One region of the Staphylococcus epidermidis genome, then DNA from elsewhere that is predicted to be linked to it. Evidence: riboswitches for the same ligand, from Rfam matches in the RefSeq annotation. Region 1 holds a riboswitch; the other holds the start of a gene.

Evidence for each region. A riboswitch is a leader RNA that binds a small molecule or an ion and turns the genes downstream of it on or off. The one in region 1 is predicted to bind S-adenosylmethionine.
Region 2: it holds a riboswitch for S-adenosylmethionine, as region 1 does, so the genes downstream of both, FNL83_RS02945 (Na+/H+ antiporter NhaC family protein) here and FNL83_RS09430 (methionine ABC transporter ATP-binding protein) in region 1, are expected to answer to the same signal.

What each region holds. Positions count from the first base shown of each region.
Region 1 is NZ_AP019721.1:1,937,944-1,942,863, forward strand. It holds gene FNL83_RS09425 (methionine ABC transporter permease) at 1-123, opposite strand, end outside; gene FNL83_RS09430 (methionine ABC transporter ATP-binding protein) at 116-1,141, opposite strand; SAM riboswitch class I at 1,235-1,337, opposite strand; gene FNL83_RS09435 (thioredoxin family protein) at 1,394-1,690, opposite strand; gene FNL83_RS09440 (toprim domain-containing protein) at 1,683-2,069, opposite strand; gene gcvH (glycine cleavage system protein GcvH) at 2,329-2,709, opposite strand; gene FNL83_RS09455 (arsenate reductase family protein) at 2,883-3,236, opposite strand; gene FNL83_RS09460 (thioredoxin family protein) at 3,379-3,702, shown strand; gene FNL83_RS09465 (nitroreductase family protein) at 3,885-4,427, opposite strand; gene aroD (type I 3-dehydroquinate dehydratase) at 4,508-4,920, opposite strand, start outside.
Region 2 is NZ_AP019721.1:629,742-634,661, forward strand. It holds gene FNL83_RS02930 (SDR family oxidoreductase) at 81-962, shown strand; gene FNL83_RS02935 (flavin reductase family protein) at 1,249-1,860, shown strand; gene FNL83_RS02940 (hypothetical protein) at 1,904-2,491, shown strand; SAM riboswitch class I at 2,567-2,663, shown strand; gene FNL83_RS02945 (Na+/H+ antiporter NhaC family protein) at 2,797-4,098, shown strand; gene FNL83_RS02950 (SRPBCC family protein) at 4,395-4,907, shown strand.

The DNA of each region.
Region 1 (4,920 bases):
TGCAAAAAGCGTCGAAACAACAGTCATATATAGAGTTTCTAAAATTGCCTGCCAAACCTCTGGCCACTGAACATTTGGCATTGTCACCATTTCGTGAAATATTTCACCATAAGATTTACCCATGTTTTAGCACCTCCACATTAACGTGTTGTTCGTGAAGATTATGTTTAAATTGCTTGAAATGTTCTTCACTTATATGTGGTATGTGAATAACTAAAAATCCAAGCGAACCGTTTTTAGTATTCTTAATATCTGCTTCAAGAATATTCACATCTATGTTATGCGTCTTCGTCATATAAGATATGATAGGCTCAGTCGTATTTTCACCAGTAAAGTTTAACCTCACGATATATGCATCATGATCTAATGGCTCCAAATACTCTAAAGAATCTTCAAAATCATCGTTTAAATCATCTTTCACAAAACGTTTTGTTACTTCGTGTTGTGGATTCTCAAATACTTTACTTACCGCTCCCTGTTCGATAACTTTACCGTTTTCCATTACAGCAACTTCATCACAAATTCTTCGTATAACATGCATTTCATGTGTTATAAGTACAATAGTTAAATTTTGTTGTTCCCTTACCTTCAATAATAAATCTAGAATTTCATCTGTAGTTTGTGGATCTAATGCACTTGTTGCCTCATCGCATAACAATACATCTGGATCATTAGCTAATGCTCTCGCAATACCCACTCTTTGTTTTTGTCCGCCTGATAATTCAGACGGATACGCACTTTCTCGACCTTTTAGGCCGACAAGTTCAATGAGTTCCAATGCTTTTTGTTTAGCTAGACCACTTGGAACGCCAGCAATTTCTAATGGAAATGTTACATTTTTCAATACATTTCTTGACCATAGCAGGTTAAAATGTTGAAAAATCATACTCACTTTTTGTCGTTTTTTTCGTAACTGTGATTTAGATAATTGACTTATATTGTCACCATCTATAATGATTTCACCTGACGTTGGAGATTCTAAGTTGTTAAACATTCTTATAAGCGTACTTTTGCCAGCTCCTGAGAAACCAATCACACCAAAAATAGAGCCGGATTCAATGTTTAAATCAACGTGATCAACAGCAAGAACATCTTTATCCTTGGTATGATAGCGTTTAACAATTTGGTTTAGCTTAATCACGTTAATAGCCTCCTTATGTTGCTTAGTAATCAAATTAAAAATGCTTTCTCAATTTTTAGAAAATTTGAGAAAGCATTTGTTGAAATGTTCTTTCTCTCATCTTCTAAAGTTATACTTTATGTGAATTGGCACCATTTCTATTTTAGACGGTTGCCGGGCTTCTTAGGGCACATCCCTCCACCTCTCTCGATAAGAGTTAAAGCATATTTAATTTGTATTAATCCTACCATCGTACTAATGTTTCGTCAATAATTATTTTAAATTTTCTAACAAATAAGTAACTGACTGAAATGCGTAGATTCTTTTTATCTCTTCCTCTCTACGCATAAGCAACAAAACAGGAACAGACATAATTTGTTTCTCTTTACTCCATTCAGGATAAAAATTAAGATCTATTTTTTTTATTGGCAATTGTAAGATTTCATTAGCAATATCCAACATCCTTTCAGAAATCTTACATGTTCCACACATTGGTGTATAACCAAATATGAGATGTTTTTCTTTATTAAAATTAACAGTTATGTCTTCAATATCCTTCAATTTATTCATTTACTAAAACTAGCCTTTCAGTTTTTAAATTATTCATAAGTTTCTTTTCTTTTTTTACATTAAAACCATATCTACTTAATACATGTGCTAAATAATTTTTAGGACACTTAGCAACCTCACAAAACGTTTTATCAACATAAATATGTTCACTTTCGCTTAAATAACGTTTAAACCATTTTCTAATTTTTTCACCCTCATCATCAGAATCAGCAAGAACATAAACTTGTTTGTCATAAAGTGTTTCTATCATGTTGTCTATCTTATCTATACTCATAGTGCCATGTGTACAAATGATATTTGCAGGTTCAGCGATTACTTGTTGTACTCTTTTCTTATCCGATTTACCTTCAACAATAATAACCTTATTTACAATAGCCATGTCAATCCACCTTCTAAGCGTCAAAGTAACTATCACTATCATCATTCACAAAATCCCCAAAACCTAAACATTTAGTGACACTGCAATTTTTAATTGCTAGTGTCACTTATGCTTGAGCTTTGCTCAGGCGTTCCTCTTTTTCACTGCAATTTTTAATTGCTAGTGTCACTTATGTATGGGCTTTGGCTTACGTTCCAGATTAAAGTTGTTCCTTATAAAAAAACTCCTTGATTAAATCTAATCGAGGAGTTTGCAATCATTATTCACCAATCATTTCTGAGTATTGATCTGCTGATAATAATTCTTCTAATTGACTATCGTCACTAATTTCAATTTTAACCATCCATGCTTTTTCGTATGGCGATTCATTTACAAATTCTGGGCTATCTTCCAATTCTTCATTAACTTCAACAATTTTCCCAGAAATTGGCGCATACAACTCTGATACTGTTTTTACTGATTCCACACTACCGAATGTGTCACCTTCATTTAATTCATCGTCAGTTTCAGGTAGCTCAACAAATACGATATCACCTAATTCGTTTTGTGCGTATTCTGTAATACCAATTGTTGCTACATTATTTTCAATTTTAACCCACTCATGCTCTTTAGAATATTTAAATTCGCTCGGTACTGCCACGAGAATCCCCTCCTGATTAATTTAATTACAATTTAATAATGCCACACACATATTATTCATTCAACTATTATTACAAAGAATAAATGAATTAAAATTCGTTTTTAAATATACAAAACACCATTTTAATTTATATTTTTTTATTAATGTTCACTTTCTCTAAATTAATATCACACCTATAACCATTGGTGTTGATACTCATTTTCTTTAAATCCTAAAGTCAAATGGTTACCAGAAATAGCTAATGGACGTTTAACCAACATTCCATCTGAAGCAAGTAGTTCTAGTTTTTCATCATCAGACATATTTTTAAGTTTCTCTTTTAAATTTAATTCGCGATATTTGATACCATGTGTATTAAACAACTTATTAATATTCACACCCGTTTTATCTACGATATTTTTGAATTCTTTTTTAGTCGGTGTATGTTGAACAATATCAATGGATTCATAATTCACATCGTGCTCATCTAAAAACTTTGCAGCCTTTTTGCACGTTGTGCATTTCGGATACTGATAAAATTTAATCAATTACCTTTTACCTCCTTCTCTCTATTAACTTAAATATATCATGATATTTAATTGAACGCTTTAATTTTCAAGCTAATATTTTTGTTAATGTGCAGTCATTCGTTATAATAAGTTTACCAAATTACAAAAGGAGTAGATAGTGATGAAAAATATTCATCAAACCGAAGAATTTAATTCTACTATTGGTAGTACTGATCCAGTAATTATCAAGTTTGAAGCCGACTGGTGTCCAGATTGTAAAGCGATGGATATGTGGATAGATCCAATTGTTGAAAAATATAATAATTATCAATGGTATGTGGTCGATCGTGACGAATTAGAAGATGTGACAACTGAAAATGATGTTATGGGTATCCCAAGTATTTTAATATTCCAAAATGGTAAAAAATTAGCACACTTGCATTCAGCAAATGCTAAATCACCTGAACAAGTTGAATCATTCTTGACTGAACATTTAGATCAATAATATTTAACTAAAAAACCTGAGACATCATCACACGTCTCAGGTTTTTCTTGTATTATTCGTCAGTAACTAAAGTAAATACTTATGTTTTCAACTCTGTTACTCACTGTATCGGTGAAACGATAAACACAAATTCCATCTCACCTAATTTTAAATTTTAATACACGCTCAATATCACGGATGATTTATTCAAATTCGGTAATAAGATTTTTATTTTTACGTTTAGCCTTCGTTGGTACTTCTTCTAAATCAGTAAGATACAAAAATCCTGCTAATATTTCATTATCCTTTACACCCAAAGCTTTTCGTATTTTAGGATCAAAGATATATTGTGGCGACTTCCAACAAGTACCAATACCCGCTTCGTATAAAAGTAACATTAAATTTTGAGCAAAAGCTCCAAATGCAAAATAATTTTCACGACTTTGACGTTGTCTTGGATCATCTTTTAAAATCAACAACAACATGCCACCTAAATTTGTTACTGCATGAAAGTGATCCTCTCGCTTATCCGGACTATCTGGAAAAGCAAATCTTGTGATATCCCTACTAAAATCACCGAGTTTATCTTTTGAAATATGAACCAATCTCCATGGTTCTCTCATACCATGATTTGGAGCGTCAGTAGCTTTATATATTGCATCGTAAACCGTTTGATCATCAACCACCATATCGTGTTTAAATTTTTTGACGCTTCTACGATTAGATATAGCTTCTTGTAATTCCAATGTATTTCGCTCCCTTTATTTTATACATGATAACCATTATCAATTATAAGATACATTGTTATTGAATTCAAACTTACAAGTTAATCCTCATAAAAAGAAACCATGGATTTTAACTTAGAGACATGTATCTGTCCGGGTGCTTGTGGTTCTTCTATGCAACCATAAGACAGCGTTCCACCAAATACGCCTTGAGCAATTCGGCTGACTTTACCCAAACTAGACATCGATATACCGACAATTCGGCATGTTGTGTGCTTCGCTGTGAGTGACATGGCTTCTAATAAATGTAACACGTCCTCTTGACATTTGGGCATAACCGCAAGCTTTAAATACTCAGGATTGAGTTTTTGCATTTTAAAGTAAATAAATTTAAGTTCATCTAAAGCAGGTGTTTCTTGAAAATTATGATGCGAAAGAACAACTTCGAGCCCTTTTTGTTGTGCACGTTGAACAAGATGCGTATATTTTTCAATTTTGACGGCACTGCTCCACT
Region 2 (4,920 bases), 1.1 Mb from region 1:
GATTTCAGATTTTCTATGATTAAACGTACATGATAACTGGGTATACAGAAAGCATTAAATGAATTAGGAGATGATTTGAAATGTCAGCTCAAGATCCGCGCAATAAATTTAAAACTGATAATTATGAAAAACAAGAACAAGAAGTTCCAGGTATACAAGCTAAAATGTCACCACAACCAGATTGTGGGGAAGATTCTTATCATGGCCACCATCGATTAGATGGCTTTAAAATACTAGTGACTGGTGGCGATTCAGCAATTGGACGTGCGGCAGCAATTGCTTATGCTAAAGAAGGTGCAGATGTAGCGATTAATTATTTACCAAGTGAACAACAAGATGCCGATGATGTAAAACAGATTATTGAAAATGTTGGGCAAAAAGCTATCTTAATTCCTGGTGATATTAGAGATGAACAATTCAACTATGACATGGTTGAAAAGGCTTATCAGCAATTAGGTGGTTTAGACAATGTAACGTTGGTTGCTGGTCATCAACTTTATCAAGATGAATTATCGGAGTTTAAAACTCAAGATTTTACCGAAACGTTTGAAACGAATGTCTATCCGGTATTTTGGACAGTCCAAAAAGCGCTTGAGTATTTACAACCAGGAGGCTCGATTACAACAACATCTTCAGTTCAAGGTTATAATCCTAGTCCAATTCTTCATGATTATGCTGCAACGAAAGCTGCAATTATATCTTTAACAAAGAGTTTTTCAGCCGAACTTGGCCCTAAAGGTATTCGTGTTAACTGTGTTGCACCTGGACCGTTTTGGTCACCACTTCAAATTGTCGGTGGACAACCACAAAGCGCTATACCTACTTTTGGACAAAACACACCGTTAGGACGTGCCGGCCAGCCAGTTGAATGTGCTGGGACATATGTGTTATTAGCCTCTGATGATGCAAGTTATATTACCGGTCAAGTATATGGTGTGACTGGTGGGACTCAAATAGATTAACTTAACTATAGCATGTTGATTAGTATATATTTTTCGAAGTGAAAGCACGACGAAGGTGCTAAACATCATACAAACCTATACAGTTTAATATAAGATTTGTTTATGATAATAAGCGCCTAGGACAAATATCAATGTCCTAGGCTTTCTTATCTTATAGGCTAACAGTGATTCAATTGAATATACGATCTTCTTTAACTTTTTATTTATAATTATGTCTGCAAAGGGACAACAATAGTTAAATAGTAAATTTTATATTTTTAATAAAAATTGATTGGATTGATTGATAGTGAAAAAAATAAAAGCTGAAACACTTTCAGATATGCAAAATTATAAATTACTTAGTGGAAGTATTATACCTAGGCCGATAGCATTTGTAACTACTCAAAATTTAAAAGGGGATATCAACGCAGCCCCGTTTAGTTTTTTTAATGTAGTTAATCATACACCACCTATGATTGCAATTGCTGTTCAACGTACAAAGGGAAATAGAAAAGACACCTCAATAAATATAGAACAATCAGGTGAGTTTGTAGTGCATATTACTGATGAGGCTATTGTTAATGATGTGAATGAAACTGCTGCCCCGTTAGAATATGGTGTTAATGAACTTAAAAGAACCTCTCTAAGTATGATTGATTCAGATTTAATTAAAGTTCCAGCAATCAAAGAAGCAAAAGTAAGGTTTGAGTGTAAGCTTCATCAAATAGTACAATTGGGCAACAAAGATAACGGGAGTGATTTGATAATTGGTGAAATTGTCGTGTACCATATCGATGAAGAAGTTTATTTTGAAGATAGTAAAATTGATGCAAATCAATTAAATCCGGTAGCTAGGTTAGCTGGAAATGATTACTCTTTGTTAGGTCAAACATTTACGGTTAATCGGCCTACCTCATAAAAATAAAAATACATATGTAAATCTCATTTTAAGGGTGTCATTGATGAAAGCATATCTATATAAATTCATGCCATTGCTCATTTTCGTCATAGGACTGATTATCTTTTACGTTTTTAATGATTATCCCACATTGATACATGTCATAGTGATTATTGCTTTTATAACGAATGGATTGAAAAATGTATATTTTGTTAATAATAATATTAGAAATCATATGATATGGGTGAGCCCTAAACTCGATCGTATCCTTGGTATGATTTCGGGCATACTATATTTTGGTATTTACGTGGTTGGCTTTATAAAGCAACAGCCTTTATGGATAGTGATGCTTATTCTAGTATCAACAGTGGGTACTGCGGTTTTATTAGAAACAAAATTACATATTACATCACTTCAATTAGAGGAGACGTTATCATCTGAACGGATAAAACGTAAAGTAATATCAAGACATAAAGCACAACGTCTTAAGTGTATATTTTTTACTGTGATTGTTGTAGTAATCATTTCAATGCTCATATCATTATATTTAAAGTTGATGGTTATTTTTGGACTTGCAGTAACGATTTTTATCTTAGCATCAATAAGTGTGGCTATTTTCGAAAAATACTTTACTATTATTGAAAATATGTAAACTATTATTAAAATATTTAAAATAATAAGTGTTGACGTTATTGCAAATATCTTGTAACGTTAAACACAATTCAATAACTTATCAAGAGAAGTGGAGGGACTGGCCCAAAGAAGCTTCGGCAACATTGTATCATGTGCCAATTCCAGTAACCGAGAAGGTTAGAAGATAAGGTTAAACACGACGTTAACTGAGACTGGGGCATGATTACGTGTCCTGGTTTTTTATTTTTGAGTTATTGATTAAATAGATAGGAATTTTTTAGTATAAAATCTATCAATCCATTATACGGGAAAGTAGGTTAGATTATGAAAGAGATGAAGAATGGCAATGCTTGGGCATTAATTCCTTTATTGTTATTTGTCTTACTATTTCTAGGTGTTGGTATTATTTCTGGTGATTTTACCACTATGCCATTAAATGTTGCTATTACAATTACTGTTATTGTTGCCTTACTTATGAACCGCAAGGAAACTTTTGCAAAAAAAGTAGAGGTATTTACAAAAGGTGCAGGTCACTCTAATATCATTTTGATGATGCTTATTTTTATCCTTGCTGGAGCTTTTTCGACGACTGCTGAAAAAATGGGAGGCGTGTCATCTACAGTTAATTTAGGCTTATCACTTATTCCTCAAAATCTAATAATTGTTGGGCTATTTATTATTTGTATGTTTGTATCAATTTCAATGGGGACTTCTGTTGGCACAGTTGCAGCTATTGCACCAGTAGGTTTTGGATTTGCACAAGCAACAGATGTACCAGCTGCATTAGCCATGGCAACAGTTGTTGGGGGAGCGATGTTTGGTGATAATCTATCTATGATTTCTGATACCACTATTGCAGCAGTAAGAACACAAAAAACAAAAATGAGTGATAAATTTAAAGTCAATTTTAAAATTGTACTACCAGGTGCGATTATTACAATCATCATTTTATTCTTTTTAACAAATGGTATTTCTATAGATCATACTAAAAACTATGATTATAATTTAATTAAAGTCATACCATACTTATTAGTTTTGATTCTTGCGTTAGTTGGTATTAATGTAATTATTGTATTAATAGGAGGTACTGTATTAGCCGGTATAATTGGACTGATTGATGGTTCTTTTGGTTGGAATGGCCTTTTAAATGCTATTTCTAAAGGTATTATCGGAATGGAAGATATTGCTATGATTGCATTGCTTATAGGTGGTCTAGTAGGAATTATCCAACATAATGGTGGTATTGATTGGTTGCTTAATTTTGTAAGGTCAAAAGTAAAATCAAAGCGTGGTGCAGAACTAGGTATAGCGAGTTTAGTGAGTGCAGCTGACATTTCAACAGCAAATAATACAATTTCTATTATTATGGCTGGACCATTAGCTAAAAATATTGCTGATGAATATGATGTCGATCCAAGGAAATCAGCAAGTATATTAGATATCTTTGGTGGGTGTTTTCAAGGATTATTACCATACAGTCCACAAGTGATTTCAGCAGCAGGTGTAGCCGGAATTTCCCCATTCCTAATGTTACAATATAGTATTTATCCAATATTATTAGGTGTTTGTGGATTAGTAGCAATTATTTTAAGAGTACCTCGTTTAAATCAATCGTCAAAGAAATAAAATATGCCCCATAGTATATATTGACTGTCAACAATCTTATGATTGTTGACAGTTTTATAATGACTCTTTGATACACACCATCTGTATTTTATTTTTAAGTTGAGTATCAAACAATTTAGAATAACAGTAAAATATTGATAAAGACAAGACTATACACTCAATCTTGAATTTAAAAAGTTAAAAATCACTAAAATTATAAGTTTTATTTAATATAATTTAATTTTATAGAGCTCAAAGTTTGTGACCTAGCTCAAATACGTTAAAATAGTATTAAGAGTGAAAGTAGGTGAAATGAAATGGCAAAATATAATGTGGAAAATGAATATGTAGAAATCGACATTGAGAGATTACTCAAATATACACCAGAGGTCGTTTATGAGGCATGGACAAAAACAGATATCTTAAAAAAATGGTTTATGACCACTCAACGCACGAATAAATCATTTGATGCAGATATTCAAGAGGGAGGAAAGTATCGCATCATTGATAGTAGAAACGGTAAACAAAACATCATTGAAGGTACATATGAAGAGTTAGTTTTAGATGAATATATCAAGATGACGATTGGAATGCCAGGACTAAGTGAGGAAGAGGATGTCATTGAAGTAGAGTTCTTTGAAAGAGAGAATGGCGGAACTCAAATGTTCTTTTACTATCGCTCTTTTGTTGAAAAGGAAAGACGTTTAACAACATTAGAATATAAGCAAAAGAAAAAAGAATATCATGATTCAACAGCACATGGATTTGAATTGATGATTGATCAAATGCAAAATGTGATAGATGAAATTGAGGAACAGCGTCATAACTAAACTGAAAACATAC